Regions from separate parts of the Streptomyces sp. NPDC043854 genome, predicted to be linked through region 2. Evidence: riboswitches for the same ligand, from Rfam matches in the RefSeq annotation. Region 2 holds a riboswitch; the other holds the start of a gene.
What was found. A riboswitch is a leader RNA that binds a small molecule or an ion and turns the genes downstream of it on or off. The one in region 2 is predicted to bind glycine.
Positions count from the first base shown of each region.

Region 1: another riboswitch for glycine. It lies ahead of gcvP (aminomethyl-transferring glycine dehydrogenase); the one in region 2 lies ahead of gcvT (glycine cleavage system aminomethyltransferase GcvT).

Region 1 covers NZ_JBWKDK010000046.1:7,768-16,448, forward strand. Annotated here, with positions in the region: gene AC068A_RS29790 (bifunctional nuclease family protein) at 1-261, shown strand, start outside; gene AC068A_RS29795 (MerR family transcriptional regulator) at 451-1,089, shown strand; gene AC068A_RS29800 (DNA polymerase IV) at 1,182-2,627, shown strand; gene AC068A_RS29805 (PRC-barrel domain-containing protein) at 2,651-3,031, opposite strand; glycine riboswitch at 3,146-3,243, shown strand; gene gcvP (aminomethyl-transferring glycine dehydrogenase) at 3,441-6,335, shown strand; gene AC068A_RS29815 (DUF5999 family protein) at 6,476-6,673, opposite strand; gene AC068A_RS29820 (hypothetical protein) at 6,938-7,555, opposite strand; gene AC068A_RS29825 (glutamate-cysteine ligase family protein) at 8,050-8,681, shown strand, end outside.
Region 2 covers NZ_JBWKDK010000078.1:7,564-16,244, forward strand. Annotated here, with positions in the region: gene AC068A_RS34885 (ABC transporter permease) at 1-549, opposite strand, end outside; gene AC068A_RS34890 (enhanced serine sensitivity protein SseB C-terminal domain-containing protein) at 1,087-1,827, opposite strand; gene AC068A_RS34895 (enhanced serine sensitivity protein SseB) at 1,902-2,636, opposite strand; gene AC068A_RS34900 (AAA family ATPase) at 2,693-3,358, opposite strand; glycine riboswitch at 3,623-3,726, shown strand; gene gcvT (glycine cleavage system aminomethyltransferase GcvT) at 3,909-5,024, shown strand; gene gcvH (glycine cleavage system protein GcvH) at 5,122-5,502, shown strand; gene glyA (serine hydroxymethyltransferase) at 5,518-6,774, shown strand; gene AC068A_RS34920 (L-serine ammonia-lyase) at 7,070-8,452, shown strand.

The sequences.
Region 1 (8,681 bases), on a different contig from region 2:
CTCACCGAGGTCCGGATCACGGATCTGCGGGAGGGCGTCTTCTACGCGGAGCTGGTCTTCTCCAGCGGGGTCGAGGTGAGCGCGCGGCCGTCCGACGCCATAGCACTGGCCCTGCGGACGGGAACGCCGATCTACGGCAGCGACGGCGTGCTGGACGACGCCGGAATCGCCATTCCGGACGAGCAGGAGGACGAGGTGGAGAAGTTCCGCGAGTTCCTCGACCAGATTTCGCCGGAAGACTTCGGTACCGGGCCGCAGTGAGACAGCGAGACAGCGGTCTTGTCAAAGCCGATGAGACCGTCGCCCCATTCGGTTAGCCTTGCCCCTTCAAGGGGCACGGGAAACCACTCTCAGGGTGATTATCACTCGGCGTGCCGAGTGTGGCGATCGTTGACGCACCCCTGGTGACTGCCTACCTTCGAGGGGGCAGGTCAAGGACGGAGGGTCGGCGTGAGAGTCACGGGCGACGGTACGACCGGGGGCATCCCCGCACGGAGTGACGGTGGGCCGTACCCGCTCCTCGGGAGTGCGGCGGGCTCCGCGCGCCGTCAGCCGGAGACCTCGCCGGCGGCTTCGGCGGCCGGCTCCCCGGCGGCCGAGCAGGTGGGCTACCGCGGGCCGACCGCGTGCGCGGCGGCCGGCATCACGTACCGGCAGCTCGACTACTGGGCGCGCACGGGGCTGGTGGAGCCCACGGTGCGCCCCGCGTACGGCTCCGGGACCCAGCGCCTGTACAGCTTCCGGGACGTGGTCGTCCTCAAGATCGTGAAGCGTTTCCTGGACACCGGTGTCGCGCTCCAGAACATCCGCAACGCCGTCCAGCACCTGCGGGAGCGCGGTTTCTCGGACCTGGAGCGCATGACGCTGATGAGCGACGGCGCCACCGTGTACGAGTGCACCTCGCCGGAGCAGGTGGTGCGGCTCCTCCAGGGCGGCCAGGGGATCTTCGGCATCGCCGTGGGCGTGGTCTGGCGTGACGTGGAGAAGGCCCTGTCGCAGCTGCACGGCGAGCGGGTCGACACCGGCGAGACGGTGATCGGGCACAACCCGGCCGACGAGCTGGCGGCCCGGCGCAACCGGGCCGGCTGAGCCGCCCGCCGCCGTCCCCCGGCGAGAGCCGCCCGGCGCCGTCCCCGGCGCCGGCCTCGGCATTGTCAGTGGCGTGAGGCAGCATCGGTGCTGTGAGAGCCGCGTCGACCATCCTCCATCTCGACATGGACGCCTTCTACGCCTCGGTGGAGCAGGCGTCGAAGCCGAGCCTGCGCGGGAAGGCCGTGATCGTCGGCGGGCTCGGGCCGCGCGGGGTGGTCGCCACCGCCTCCTACGAGGCCAGGCGCTTCGGCGTGCACTCGGCGATGCCGACGGCCCAGGCCAGGCGGCTCTGCCCGAACGGCGCCTACCTGTACCCCCGCTTCGAGCTGTACCGGTCGGTCAGCGACGTCGTGATGGGCCTGCTGCGGGAGCTCTCCCCGCTCGTGGAGCCGCTGAGCCTGGACGAGGCCTTCGTGGACCTGGAGGCGGGCGGCGGCGTCTGGGACTCCCGGTCCGCGCGGGAGACCGGCGAGCGGCTGCGGGCGGACATCCTGGCCGCGACGGGCCTGACCGGGTCGGTGGGTCTGGCCGGGTCGAAGATGCTCGCGAAGGTGGCCTCCGAGGAGGCCAAGCCGGACGGGTTGCTGCTGATCGAGCCGGGCACCGAGCGGGAGCTGCTCGCGCCGATGTCCGTACGCACCCTGCCCGGGGTGGGGCCGGCCACCGGGGAACACCTGCGGCGGGCCGGGATCACCACGGTCGGGGAGCTCGCCGAGGCCGGGGAGGACGAGCTGGTCCGGCTGATCGGGCGGTCGCACGGGGTCGGGCTGTACCGGATGGCGCTGGGCCTGGACGACCGGCCGGTGGTCGCCGAGCGCGACGCGAAGTCGGTGTCCGTGGAGGACACCTTCGACGTGGACCTGCACGACCGGGTGCGGATCCGGACCGAGGTGCAGCGGCTCGCCGACCGGTGCGTGCGGCGGCTGCGGGCCTCCGGGCACTCCGGGCGCACGATCGTGCTGAAGGTGCGGCGGTACGACTTCTCCACGCTGACCCGCTCCGAGACGCTGCGGGGGCCGACGGACGATCCGGCGGTGGTGCGGGAGGCCGCGGCCCGGCTGCTGGAGGTGGTGGACACCACCGGCGGGGTGCGGCTGCTGGGCGTGGGCGTGACCGGGCTCGCGGACTACACGCAGGAGGACCTGTTCGCGCAGTCCCAGGCCGCCGCGGCCGCCGAGCGGGCGGAGGGCGGCGCCCTGGACGCGTCCTCCGCGCCGGGTGGGTCCGAGGCGCTTCCGGAAGTTGCCGGCGGGGGCGAGGGTTCGGAGGGGGCCCGGGAAACGGCTCCTGAGGCGGCTGCGGAGGACGGGGCGGCCGACGGCCCGGAGCGGGCGCGTGAGCGGCACTGGGCGGCCGGGAGCGACGTCCGGCACGCCGTCCACGGCCCGGGGTGGGTGCAGGGCAGCGGGCTGGGCCGGGTGACCGTGCGGTTCGAGCAGCCCGGATCGGCCCCGGGCCGGGTCCGTACCTTCCTGGTGGACGACCCCGAGCTGGAGCCGTCCGATCCGCTGCCGCTGGTGGGGCGGACCGGCTGACCGGCTGACCGGGGCGGCCGGCGCTACTCCTCGGCCTGCTCGCCGTTCGCCAGGTGGCCGAAATCACCCTTGAACGTGAAGTCGGACGGGAGGGAGACGTCCAGCCCGTAGTGGTGGTAGAGCTGCAGCTCCTGCTCGGGGGACAGGTGGCGGCCCACACCGAAGTCCGGGGCGTCCTTGATCAGGGAGCGCTCGAAGGGGACGCGCAGGGTGTCCCCGACCAGCTCGCTCGGCTCCAGGGGGACGAAGGCGTCCCGGCTGAACAGGCCGGTCCGGACGGCGGCCCACTCCGGTACGCCGGTGGCGTCGTCGAGGTAGACCTCGTCGACGGTTCCGATCTTGGTGCCGTTGCGGTCGAACGCCTTGCGGCCGATCAGGCTGCGGGGATCGATATCTGTCTGCACGGTCCCTCCACGTGGGTCGCAACTCCTCCGTAATGACTACGAAAGGCCATTTCCCCGGAGGGGGCCACTCGAGGGAGGCCCGGGAACCTCGCTGGTAGGCTGGGTGGTGGCTGCTGACCCTGTGCGGGAGAGTCCTCCACCGAGCTCGACGGAGGCGCCGAAGGAGCAACTCCTCCCCGGAATCTCTCAGGCATACGTACCGCACGGACGAGGCCACTCTGGAAAGCAGGGGCGGTGCCGGGCCCGCAGTGCCGGTTCCACCCCTCACCGACGGTGAAAGCCGGACCCCGCGGACGACCTCCGCAGGATCCGGTGAAGCTCTCAGGTTGAGATGACAGAGGGGGAGGCCGTCCGGGCGCCCGCGTCGTGGCGCCCCTCGCAGGTCGTACGACCCAGGAGGCCTCCGTACATGACCGCCAACCGCATTCCGCTCTCCCAGCTGGAGCGAGGCATCCCCTTCGAGCAGCGCCACATCGGCCCGGACGCCGAGGCGCAGGCCAAGATGCTCGCCCAGGTGGGCTACGGCTCGCTCGACGAACTGACCGCCGCCGCGGTGCCGGACGTCATCAAGACCGCCGAGGCGCTGAACCTGCCCGAGGCGCGGACCGAGGCCGAGGTGCTGGCCGAGCTGCGCCGCCTGGCCGACCGCAACCAGGTCATGACCTCGATGATCGGTCTCGGCTACTACGGGACCTTCACGCCGCCGGTGATCCTGCGCAACGTGATGGAGAACCCGGCCTGGTACACCGCGTACACGCCGTACCAGCCCGAGATTTCCCAGGGCCGCCTCGAGGCGCTGCTGAACTTCCAGACCGTCGTCGCCGACCTGACCGGCCTGCCGACCTCGGGCGCCTCCCTCCTCGACGAGGGCACCGCCGCCGCCGAGGCCATGACCCTGGCCCGCCGCGTGGGCAAGGCCAAGGGCAACGTGTTCCTCGTCGACGCCGACGCCCTGCCGCAGACCATCGCCGTGATCGAGACCCGCGCCGAGCCGATCGGTATCGAGGTCGTCGTCGCCGATCTGTCCGCCGGCATCCCGGCCGAGATCGCCGAGCGCGGCGTGTTCGGCGTCCTCGTCCAGTACCCGGGCGCCTCCGGTGCCGTCCGGGACATCAAGCCGGTCATCGACCAGGCCCACGAGCTCGGCGCGATCGTCGCCGTCGCAGCCGACCTGCTCGCGCTGACCCTGCTGACCTCCCCGGGCGCCCTGGGCGCGGACATCGCCGTCGGCACCACCCAGCGCTTCGGCGTCCCGATGGGCTTCGGCGGCCCGCACGCCGGCTACATGGCCGTCCAGGACAAGCACGCCCGCTCGCTGCCCGGCCGCCTCGTCGGCGTCTCCGTGGACGCGGACGGCAACAAGGCGTACCGCCTGGCCCTCCAGACCCGCGAGCAGCACATCCGCCGTGAGAAGGCCACCAGCAACATCTGCACCGCGCAGGTGCTGCTCGCCGTCATGGCCGGCATGTACGCCGTCTACCACGGCCCCGAGGGCCTGAAGACGATCGCCCGCCGCACGCACCGCTACACGGCGCTGCTCGCCGCCGGTCTCACGGCCGGCGGGGTCGAGCTCGTGCACGGCTCGTACTTCGACACCCTGACCGCCCGGGTGCCCGGCAAGGCCGCCGAGGTCGTCGCCGCGGCCCGTGAGGGCGGGGTCAACCTGTTCCAGGTCGACGCCGACCACGTCTCGGTCTCCGTGGACGAGACGACGCTGCGCGCCCACATCGAGGCCGTCTGGGCCGCCTTCGGTGTCGACGGGGACGCCGCAGACATCGAGGCGCTCGACGAGACCACGGCCGACGCGCTGCCCGAGGGCCTGCTGCGCTCGGACGCGTACCTCACCCACCCGGTCTTCCACCAGCACCGCTCCGAGACCGCGATGCTGCGCTACCTGCGCAAGCTCGCCGACAAGGACTACGCGCTGGACCGCGGCATGATCCCGCTGGGCTCCTGCACGATGAAGCTCAACGCGACCACCGAGATGGAGCCGGTGACCTGGCCGGAGTTCGGCCAGCTGCACCCGTTCGCCCCGGTCGAGCAGGCCGAGGGGTACCTCACGCTCATCAGCGAGCTGGAGGAACGTCTCTGCGAGGTCACCGGCTACGACAAGGTCTCCATCCAGCCGAACGCCGGCTCCCAGGGCGAGCTCGCCGGCCTGCTCGCCGTCCGCGCCTACCACCGCGCGAACGGCGACGAGCAGCGCACCGTCTGCCTCATCCCGTCCTCCGCGCACGGCACCAACGCCGCCAGCGCCGTGATGGCCGGCATGAAGGTCGTCGTCGTCAAGACCGCGGACGACGGCGAGGTGGACGCGGACGACCTGCGTGCCAAGATCGAGCAGTACCGCGACGAGCTCGCCGTGCTGATGATCACCTACCCGTCCACGCACGGTGTGTTCGAGGAGCACGTCGCCGACATCTGCGCCCGGGTCCACGAGGCCGGCGGCCAGGTCTACGTCGACGGCGCCAACCTGAACGCCCTGGTCGGCCTCGCCAAGCCGGGCCACTTCGGCGGCGACGTCTCGCACCTGAACCTGCACAAGACCTTCTGCATCCCGCACGGCGGCGGCGGTCCGGGCGTCGGCCCGGTCGGTGTCCGGGCCCACCTGGCCCCGTACCTGCCGAACCACCCGCTCCAGCCGACCGCCGGCCCGGAGACGGGCGTCGGCCCGATCTCGGCCGCGCCGTGGGGCTCGGCCGGCATCCTGCCGATCTCGTGGTCGTACGTGCGCCTCATGGGCGGCGAGGGCCTCAAGCGCGCCACCCAGGTGGCCGTGCTCGGCGCCAACTACATCGCCAAGCGCCTGGAGCCGCACTACCCGGTGCTCTACACCGGCCCGGGCGACCTGGTCGCGCACGAGTGCATCATCGACCTGCGCCCGCTGTCCAAGGAGACGGGCGTCAGCGTGGACGACATCGCCAAGCGCCTGATCGACTACGGCTTCCACGCCCCGACCATGTCCTTCCCGGTCGCCGGCACGCTGATGATCGAGCCGACGGAGTCCGAGGACCTCGTCGAGATCGACCGGTTCTGCGACGCGATGATCGCCATCCGCGCCGAGATCGAGCGGGTCGCGTCCGGCGAGTGGCCGGCGGACGACAACCCGCTGCGCAACGCCCCGCACACCGCGGCGATGCTCGGCGGCGAGTGGACGCACGCGTACACCCGGGACGAGGCCGTCTTCCCCGGCGGCGTCCTGGCGACGGAGAAGTACTGGCCGCCGGTGCGCCGCATCGACGGAGCCTTCGGCGACCGGAACCTGGTCTGCTCCTGCCCGCCGCTGGACGAGTACGACAACTGATCCGCGCGGCGACCTGACACACGCGACCTGACACAAAAGCATCGGGTGACTGCACGGTGAAGGGGCCGGTCCGGGAGAATCGCTCCCGGGCCGGCCCCTTCGGCTTCGGCTGTTCCGGCGTCCCGTCGAGCCGGTGCCGGCTAGGCCGCCTGCGCCGCCGCCAGCGGGCGGTGCGGTGCGATGATCTGGCCGTCCGGCAGCAGCTCACCGGTGTCCTCGAAGAGCAGGACGCCGTTGCACAGCAGGCTCCAGCCCTGTTCCGGGTGGTTGGCCACGGGCTTCGCGGCCTCCCGGTCGGCGGAGTCGGCTGACGGGCACGCTGGCTGGTGCTGGCACATGGATGGATTCTTTCGCTGCGGTGTGGTCTGTGTGCTGCGGCTCGATGCCTTGTTCATGGCCGCCCCCCGTGGTCGACGACTTGATGCGGTCAGTCCCAGTGTTGCCCTCCGGACCTCGGTCCGCAGGGATTTCCGGCAGCTGTCCTCACAGATTGATGACGCATCACCCGTGCGGGCGGTTCAGCCCAACTCCCCTGTCATTTTGGGTGGTTCACGGGTGGCCCGGCAGGACTACGCCGGATGGGCCGTCCGGGGGGAGCCTGCTCAGGCGGCCGGAGCGGCCAGCGGCGGCCTCATCGGCGGGGCCGGCGGGGTGAGCCGGTGGGTCATCACGGGCAGCAGCTCCGACACCGGATGCGGTCGGTACGGGGCGATGCCGGGCGGGGCCGGGGCCAGCGGGACCAGCAGGTCCGCGGCCGCCGGCAGCCCGGCGGAGGCATCGGCTCCGACCGCCCCGTGCAGCCAGAGCGTCAGCATGTACAGCTCCGGTACGGACAGCAGCCGCGGCTGGTAGTCCTTGCCGAGTGCCTCCGCCTGGCGCAGCGCCCGCTCGGTGGCGGCGACGTAGGGGCCCTCGAAGAAGTGGGAGAAGGCCCACCCGTCCGCGGTCAGCCGGGTGTCCGCGGCGGCGACGTGCCGGTCGCCGCTGCGGATCAGGAACCGCCAGCCGGTCAGCCGGGTGCGGGGCGGGCGGGCCGGGGCGGTCGGCTGGGGCATGCCGAGCCGGTCGAGGACGTGGACCGGCAAGGGCAGCTCGGCGGTCAGCGGACCCTGCACGGCGCGCAGGGCGGGGGTGCCCGCCGCGACGGCTGCGGGGGAACCGAGTGCCGCGAGGACGCTGCGCAGGGCAGGCGCGGGAGCCGGGGGGACATGCAGCGGCATGGTGGGTCGCCTCTCACTTGGGAGACCTGTGGATCGGGGGGCAATGCGGACGGCGCTGTCGCATTCTGGGGTCAGAGGGGGGCTGAGGGGCAATGGCCGCGCGCCAACTCTCTGCCTCGTTTGCGGAGTTTATACGACATGTGTTCACGCAGTGTTTCGGCTAGCCGCCCCGCCTATTGCAGGCAAGGCCCTTACCGGTCCCGCTGACATGGCATCCATGCCGGATACACGCGAACACGTCGCGCTGACCTCGGAGGTTACCTGACGGGGGCTCGGCTGGAAAGCGTCGATTTTCCGGAACCGGCAAAACCGATGCGGAATGTGCATACAGATGCTTGCCAGGTGAATGTGCCATGGCGCCCTTCGGCCAAACCGGCGCACGCTCCCCGTCCCGCCCCTCCCCGCCGCGTTATCGATCTCGCCTCCGGGGCATCATCGACCGTACACGCGCGTCCGGGTGCCCGGGCGATGCCCACTCGAGGAGGGACGCTTCGATGGGGGAGAAGGTCGTGGCGGGCGGATTCGACCTGTCCGATCGCCAGCGGTATCGGAGGAAGCTCCACGAGTGCCTGGAGGGACTGGAGCGGCTTCTGGCGGAGAAGCGGTTCGACCGCCCCAAGAACATGATGGGGCTGGAGATCGAGCTGAATCTGGCGGGGGCCGACGGGATGCCGAGAATGGTGAATGCCCAGGTTCTGGAGCGCATTGCGAGCCAGGATTTCCAGACCGAACTCGGAATGTTCAACCTGGAGGTGAACGTACTGCCGCACCGGCTCGGCGGCCGGGTTTTCGACCAGCTCGCCGAAGAGCTGAGCGCGGGCCTCGGCTATGCGCACCGGCAGGCCGCGGCGATCGACGCGGGAGTGGTGATGATCGGCATCCTGCCGACGATCACCCGCTCCGACCTGGTCACCGCCAACCTCTCGGCGGTGGACCGCTACTCGCTGCTGAACGAGCAGATCCTGATGCTTCGGGGCGAGGACTTCCTCCTCGACATCGACGGGGTGGAGCGGCTGACCTGGAGCACCGGGTCGATCGTTCCGGAGGCCGCCTGTACCTCCGTACAACTGCACCTCCAGGTGACGCCGGCCCGGTTCGCCGATGTGTGGAACGCGGCCCAGGCGGT
Region 2 (8,681 bases):
CCAGAGGGAGTTGGGGACGACCGAGACCAGCGCGATGGTGAACAGCAGCTGGGGGAAGGCCAGCAGCAGGTCCATCAGGCGGCTGATGAGGCCGTCCACCCAGCCGCCGAGGAACCCGGCGAGAGCGCCGAGCAGGCTGCCGATGGCGACCGAGACGAAGGCGGCCAGGAAGGCGACGACCAGCGAGATGCGGGCGCCGTAGACGATCCGGCTGAACACGTCGCGCCCGTTGGTGGGTTCGACGCCCAGCAGGAAGTCGGAGCTGATGCCGCCCCAGGAGCCGAGCGGCGTGCCGAGGTCCGGGTCGATCATGTCCTCGTGGAACTCGTTCGGCGGGTGGCCCAGCAGGCTCACGATCTGCGGCGCGAACACCGCCACGAGGATCAGGAGGATCACGACCACGCCGCCGGTCAGCGCGACCTTGTCGCGCTTGAGCCGCATCCAGGCGATACGGCCGGGCGAGCGGCCTTCGATGGCCTTCGCAGGGACGTCGGCTACGGCCACGGGTGCGGCTGGTTCCGCGCTCGTGTCATGCAGTGGTGCCGTCATCGTGGTGGGGACCCCTCTCGGCCGACGGGTTGCCGGCCCATGCCCGCCGCTGTGGCGGCGTTGGTGCGGAGTGGCGCTCTTGTGCGTGGTGACACGCAGGACTGTGCCGAGGTGCGGGAACTGCAGGAGGTGCGGTGCAGGTGAGGTGCAGGTGCCGTGCGGAAAGCCGTGCGGAAGTACGCGAAAAAGCGGTGCGGAACGACAAGCGACGTGCAGGAAGCCGAACCGTTCCCCGGGGACCCGGCGGCTCTTGGGTCGGGAGTCTTCAACGGCGCCGCAATCAGCCGCCAGACCCGCAGATGAATGGATGCGCAACCGTGATGTGAGGGTCGGATTCCCGTTATCCGGACTGCGGTGTCGGCTCAGCGGAGCAACACCGTCCGTTCGGTGCGCAATCGGACAACGCGCCCAACACGCGGTAGGAGTAGGCCTTTTGGACCCGCATCAGCGAAGAAATCCGGACAAGAGGAAAGCCGCGGGGAACAGTGCGTTCCCCGCGGCCGGAAGGTCGCGCGATGCTTTTGTCTCAGCCGCCGGTCAGTAGGACGGGGCCTGTCCCTCGCGGTCGTAGAACGGGCGCGTCTGTGACCGGAGCCACATCGCGACGGGGTCGTGCTCGTCGGCCAGCGCCACCGTGCACACGGGCACGCCCTCGGGCACCGCGCCGACGGACTGGCGCATCATCTCCCGTACGGACTCCAGCGCGGGCGCCGAGGCGTCGTACAGGTCGAGCCCGACGGCGAGGTACGGCGACCCCAGCGCGGGCTGCACCCAGGCGCGGCGCAGCGAGCGTACGGCCGGCGTGCGGTGCGCGTGCTGGGTCAGCAGCCCGTAGAACTGGGGGAGTTCCAGGGCGGGCTCGGAGAGCCGCAGCGGGCCCGCCGGCATCCGGTCCAGGCCGGTGGCGATCCGGCGCAGGTCGGCCCAGGGGATGCCGAGGCCGCCGCCCTGGGCGTGCGGATTGAGCCACAGGCCCCAGCGGTCGGGATAGAGGGCGCGCGCGATGTCCCGGCCGGTGACCACCTCGTAGCCGCGGTTCCAGCCGCTGGCGGCCAGTTCCTGCGGGGAGGTCACGCACGGGGCGTATCCGAGGCCCTCCAACTCCATGCCGCCGTACTGGGCGTCCGGTGAGCCGGGGCTGCCCTGCCAGAGCAGCATCCACAGCCGGCCCTCGGCGAGGGCGTGCAGAAGTGACTCGTAGGTCTCGTAGCGCCCGGGAGTCACTTGGCGCATGATGTGCTCGACCTGCCCGGCCGCGGCAGTGCCTGACGCACTCACCGGTACCCCTCCTCGTCCGCACGGTGTGTCCAGGCCACCCGTGCGGCCAGGAGATGTCACCAGCTTAAGCGTCGCTAGGGCACGTAGAAGGGGCGTACGCGCGTAACGATGAAGTCGACCACCGGGTCGTCCACCGCGTCCAGCAGGACCAGCTGCACCGGCCAGGGCGCCGGGACCCTGGCCAGGGCCCGGGCGAGGGCCTCTCTCGGCGCGTTCTGCGCGGCGGGGTCCCGTCTCGACAGGCGGACACCGATGCAGAGCTCCGGGTCCCCGCCCTCGACGCTGGCGAGGCACCGGTGTGCGGCCACGATCAGGCCGGTGGTCCGGAACTCCTCGGCCGCGGCGGCCAGGAAGTCCACCGGATCGTCCTGCCAGTCGGGCTCGAAGAGCCGGACGCGGCCGCCGGTGGCGGGCCCGTCGAGCTCGGTCCGGCCGACCCGGCACAGCTGGGCGACGGCGGGCGGGGGCAGCGGCACGCCGACGGCGCCCTCCGGGTTCACGGCGATGCCCAGCTGCGGGGGCAGGCCGCGGGCGAACTCGACGGCGGGGGCCACGGCGAAGTCCATGCCGGGGCCGACACAGGCCCGGAACTGGGCCTCGGAGCTGTAGACGGGGACGTACGCCGCCCCGCCGATCTCCATGGTGGGCAGGGTGAGGGAGGGGCTGTCCGGGCCGCCTCCGCCGGGCAGCGGCACCCACACCCGGCTCCGGCCCAGCACCTCGACGATCCTCGGGCCGGCGTCGGGCACGCCCAAGGCCGCCCCGAGCACCTGCTCCAGCTCGTTCTCCGGCCAACCGCCGCCGTGCATCTCCGCCTCCGCTTGTCGCGCCGTGTACCGGCAGAGGGTAGCCGCCCGCGCACGGCTCAGGCCCCGCCGGGCTCCGCGGGCCGGAAGGCTATGCGGGTCAGCCGTGCGGCCGCCGCCCGGTCCAGCAGCACCACCGAGGCGCAGCCCGCCGGCAGCGGCCCCGACTCCGCGGCCCGCACCATCCGGCCCACCGCGGCCCGGTGCCGGGCGAAGGCGTACGCCGACACGCCGCGGCCCCGCGCCGCCTGCCCGGACAGGGCCTCCTGCGGGGTGACGTCCAGGATCAGCAGGTGCAGGGCCCGGCCGCGGCGCCGGGCCGTCGCCGCCAGCAGCCCCCGCACCCAGCGCTGCGTACCGCAGTCGTGGACGACGGCCGAGGCGCCGGAGCGCAGGATCCGCCACAGCCCCCAGTAGTGCGCGATCCGCACGAGCGGGCGGTACACGGCGTACGGGAGGGCCGCGGGCATGCGCCGCTCCCAGCGCTCGCGCACGTCCTGGGAGTCGATGCCGCCTCCCTCGGCGGCCCGCTTGATCAGCGTGCTCTTGCCGCCGCCGGGCAGGCCGGAGACCACGACGATGTCGCCCTCGGCGAAGCCGAGCCGGTGCGGCCCGCCGTCCCCCCGGCCGCGCAGGTCGCGCACCGGCCCGTGGCGCTCGCGCGCCGGCTGCTCCGGCACCCCGTCCGCGGTCCCGGCGGTCGCCAGTACTCCGAATCTCCGCACAAGATCGCCTCCCCCGAATCGGGCCTCGCGGACCCCATGCCCACTGAGTGTAAAGAGACGGTAATTCGACGGCACCGGTTCCGGCCGGCCTGTCCGGCCACCGGACGCCGCCCGCCCGCCGGACGCGGCCCGCGGTGCGCCGCGCGGCGCGCCGCCCGCCGCCCGCGACGTAGCGAATGACACAGTCTTTCGGGCCCACCCGCCCGATCCGCGGGAGGGCGTGCAATGATGTGCGCCATCTGGACCAACTGCATACCGGCCGCTTGAATCCGCGCGGGAGAGTCCCGGCAGGCCGCGAGGCCGCGTCCGGGCGCCGAAGGAGCAAGTACCTCCCTTGAATCTCTCAGGCCCCGTACCGCGTGGATGAGGCAGATCTGAAAAGCGAGCCGCTCCCCTCCCGTCCCCCGCGGCGGACCGGGGTGTGCTCCACCCAAGGTGCAAGTCGGCGCTCCCGTTCCCGCGGGACTCTCGGCGAACCTCTCAGGTTCCGATGACAGATGGGGAGGAACGTCCTCGTCATGTCATGCCCTGGGACCCGGGAGCCACACCCATGAGCACTGCCCCCCGCCTGACCGCCCTCGATGCGCTGCACCGCTCGCTCGGTGCGACCATGACCGACTTCGCGGGCTGGGACATGCCGCTGCGGTACGGCAGCGAGCGCGACGAACACAATGCCGTGCGCACCAAGGCCGGCCTCTTCGACCTCTCCCACATGGGCGAGATCACGGTGACCGGTCCGGAGGCCGTGAAGCTCCTGGACTACGCCCTGGTCGGCAACATCTCCACCGTCGGCACCGGCCGCGCCCGCTACACGCACATCTGCCGGGAGGACGGCGGGATCCTCGACGACCTGATCGTCTACCGCCTGGCCGAGGCCGAGTACATGGTCGTCGCCAACGCCTCCAACGCCCAGGTCGTCCTGGACGCCCTCACCGAGCGCGCCGCCGGCTTCGACGCCGAGGTCCGCGACGACCGCGACGCGTACGCGCTGATCGCCATCCAGGGCCCGGAGTCCCCCGGCATCCTGGCCTCCCTCACGGACGCCGACCTGGACAACCTGAAGTACTACGCCGGCCTGCCGGGCACGGTCGCCGGCGTGCCCGCGCTGATCGCGCGTACGGGCTACACCGGCGAGGACGGCTTCGAGCTGTTCATCGCCCCCGAGCACGCCGTGGAGCTGTGGCAGGCGCTGACCAAGGCCGGCGAGGGCGCCGGCCTGGTCCCCTGCGGCCTGTCCTGCCGCGACACGCTGCGCCTGGAGGCGGGCATGCCGCTGTACGGGCACGAGCTGACCACCTCCCTCACCCCGTTCGACGCGGGTCTGGGCCGGGTCGTGAAGTTCGAGAAGGAGGGCGACTTCGTGGGCCGCGCCGCCCTGGAGGCCGCCGCTGAGCGCGCCGCCGGCAACCCGCCGCGCAAGCTGGTCGGCCTGGTCGCCGAGGGCCGCCGCGTCCCGCGCGCCGGGTTCCCGGTCGTGGCCGGCGGCGAGGTGATCGGCGAGGTCACCTCGGGCGCCCCGTCCCCGACCCTGGGCAAGCCGATCGCCATGGCGTACGTGGACGCCGCCCACGCCGCGCCCGGCACCTCCGGCGTCGGCGTGGACATTCGCGGTACGCATGAGCCGTACGAGGTCGTCGCCCTGCCCTTCTACAAGCGGCAGAAGTAGCGCCCGTACGGCGGCGGCCGCCGGCCGCCGGCCGAGGCGTCGCACCACGCAAGACCACCGTTCGTTCGCACTCCCCCGCATCCAGGAGAATCAGGTCATGAGCAACCCCCAGCAGCTGCGTTTCAGCAAGGAGCACGAGTGGCTGTCGGCCGCCGAGGACGGCGTCGCCACGGTCGGCATCACGGAGTTCGCGGCCAACGCGCTCGGTGACGTCGTCTACGCCCAGCTCCCCGAGGTCGGCGACACGGTGACCGCGGGCGAGACCTGCGGCGAGCTGGAGTCGACCAAGTCGGTCAGCGACCTGTACTCCCCCGTCACCGGCGAGGTCGTCGAGGCGAACCAGGACGTCGTGGACGACCCCAGCCTCGTCAACAGCGCTCCGTTCGAGGGCGGCTGGCTGTTCAAGGTCCGCGTCGCGGAGGAGCCGGCCGACCTGCTCTCCGCCGACGAGTACGCCCAGCTCACCGCCGGTAACTGACCACAGGGGATCCTGATGTCCGTTCTGAACACCCCTCTCCACGAGCTCGACCCGGATGTCGCCGCCGCCGTCGACGCCGAGCTCGCGCGCCAGCAGTCCACCCTGGAGATGATCGCGTCGGAGAACTTCGCTCCGGTCGCCGTCATGGAGGCCCAGGGCTCGGTCCTGACCAACAAGTACGCCGAGGGCTACCCGGGCCGCCGCTACTACGGCGGCTGCGAGCACGTCGACGTGGTCGAGCAGATCGCGATCGACCGGATCAAGGCGCTGTTCGGCGCCGAGGCCGCGAACGTCCAGCCGCACTCGGGTGCGCAGGCCAACGCCGCCGCGATGTTCGCGCTGCTGAAGCCGGGCGACACGATCATGGGCCTGAACCTGGCCCACGGCGGTCACCTGACCCACGGCATGAAGATCAACTTCTCCGGCAAGCTCTACAACGTGGTCCCCTACCACGTCGGGGAGGACGGCCAGGTCGACATGGCCGAGGTCGAGCGCCTCGCCAAGGAGTCCAAGCCGCAGCTGATCGTCGCCGGCTGGTCGGCGTACCCGCGCCAGCTGGACTTCGCCGCCTTCCGCCGCATCGCGGACGAGGTCGGCGCGTACCTGATGGTCGACATGGCCCACTTCGCGGGCCTGGTCGCCGCGGGGCTGCACCCGAACCCGGTGCCGCACGCCCACGTCGTGACCACCACCACGCACAAGACCCTGGGCGGTCCGCGCGGCGGCGTGATCCTCTCCACCCAGGAACTGGCGAAGAAGATCAACTCCGCGGTCTTCCCCGGCCAGCAGGGCGGCCCGCTGGAGCACGTGATCGCCGCCAAGGCGGTCTCCTTCAAGGTGGCGGCCTCGCACGAGTTCAAGGAGCGCCAGGAGCGCACCCTGGCCGGCGCGAAGATCATCGCCGAGCGCCTGGTCCAGGACGACGTCAAGGCCGTGGGTGTGGACGTCCTCACCGGCGGTACCGACGTGCACCTGGTCCTGGTGGACCTGCGCAACTCGGAGCTGGACGGCCAGCAGGCCGAGGACCGCCTCCACGAGATCGGCATCACGGTCAACCGCAACGCCATCCCGAACGACCCGCGGCCGCCGATGGTCACCTCGGGTCTGCGGATCGGCACGCCGGCCCTGGCCACCCGCGGTTTCGGCGCCGAGGACTTCACCGAGGTCGCCGACATCATCGCGGAGGCCCTGAAGCCCTCGTACGACGGCGAGGCCCTCAAGGCGCGCGTCTCGGCGCTCGCCGCGAAGTTCCCGCTGTACCCGTCGCTGTAGGCCACGGCTCGGGGGGCCCGGCCTTGTGTCACACAGGGCCGGGCCTTTCTCATGGCCCGGGGCCGCGGTCCGGGACGTCGGGACCGCGACAGCCTCCGTACAGACCGGCGTAACCGGTCCCCTCACGAACTGACGTACGCTGATGAACCGGGCATGGGCGCCCACCAGGTGATCTTTGCCCTCAATCCCTACAAGATCCGCCCCCTCCGCCGGCCGCCTCGCCACGCTCCGAGACCGGCCGGACGGTCCGCTCCCCGCCACCGCGGGGGTGAATAACTCCCGGGAGTCCGCCACCGTGGCCATTTCGGTTTTCGATCTCTTCTCGATCGGCATCGGTCCGTCCAGCTCGCACACCGTGGGTCCGATGCGCGCAGCCCGCATGTTCGTGATGCGGCTGAAGAAGGACGGTGTGCTCGCGCAGACGGCCTCCGTCCGGGCCGAGCTGTACGGCTCGCTCGGCGCGACCGGCCACGGCCACGGCACCCCGAAGGCGGTGCTGCTGGGCCTGGAGGGCCACTCCCCGCGCACCGTGGACGTGGAGACGGCCGACGACGAGGTGGAGCGCATCCGGCAGACCGGCCGGCTGCGCCTGCTCGGCACGGAGATAGGCAGCGCGCACGAGATCGCGTTCGACGAGCCGAGCCAGCTGATCCTCCACCGCCGCCGGGCCCTGCCGTACCACGCGAACGGCATGACGCTCTTCGCGTACGACGCCTCGGGCGCCCCGCTGCTGGAGAAGACGTACTACTCGGTGGGCGGCGGCTTCGTGGTGGACGAGGACGCGGTCGGCGAGGACCGGATCAAGCTCGACGACACCGTGCTGAAGTACCCGTTCCGCTCCGGTGACGAGATGCTGCGCCTGGCCAAGGAGACGGGCCTGTCCATCTCCTCGCTGATGCTGGAGAACGAGAAGGCCTGGCGGACGGAGGAGGAGATCCGCGCGGGCCTGCTGGAAATCTGGCGGGTCATGCAGGCCTGCGTCGCGCGCGGCATGTCCCGCGAGGGCATCCTCCCGGGCGGCCTGCGGGTCAAGCGCCGCGCGGCGGCCACGGCGCGCCAGCTGCGCACCGAGGGCGACCCGATGCTGCACCGCAGCGAGTGGACGACGATCTACGCGATGGCCGTGAACGAGGAGAACGCGGCGGGCGGCCGCGTCGTCACGGCCCCGACGAACGGCGCGGCGGGCGTCCTCCCGGCCGTCCTGCACTACTACGTGAACTTCGTGCCCGGCGCGGACGAGGACGGCGTCGTCCGCTTCCTCCTCGCCGCGGGCGCGATCGGCATGCTGTTCAAGGAGAACGCCTCGATCTCCGGCGCCGAGGTCGGCTGCCAGGGCGAGGTCGGCTCCGCCTGCTCGATGGCGGCGGGCGCCCTGGCGGAGGTCCTGGGCGGCACCCCGGAGCAGGTCGAGAACGCGGCCGAGATCGGCATGGAGCACAACCTGGGCCTGACCTGCGACCCGGTCGGCGGCCTGGTCCAGATCCCGTGCATCGAGCGCAACGGCATGGCGGCGGTCAAGGCGGTCACGGCCGCGAAGATGGCGATGCGCGGCGACGGCAGCCACAAGGTCTCCCTGGACAAGGTCATCAAGACGATGAAGGAGACCGGCGCGGACATGAAGATCAAGTACAAGGAGACGGCCCGCGGCGGCCTGGCCGTCAACGTCATCGAATGCTGACCTGAGCCGACCTGACCCGGTCTCCGTCCGTACGAGGACCCCGGGCGCCGCGGGCGCCCGGGGTCCCGTGCGTTTCCCGCCGGCCACTCTCCCGACCTGCGGCAATCATCCCGGTTTTCCCGGGCGTTGAGGTTCGGCGCGGATTGGTCACGCTTCAGGGCGAACCGTGGGGGCCGGGGGTGGTACGGGGTGACCCCCGTGCGCAAGGGTGATCGCATGACGTCGCGGC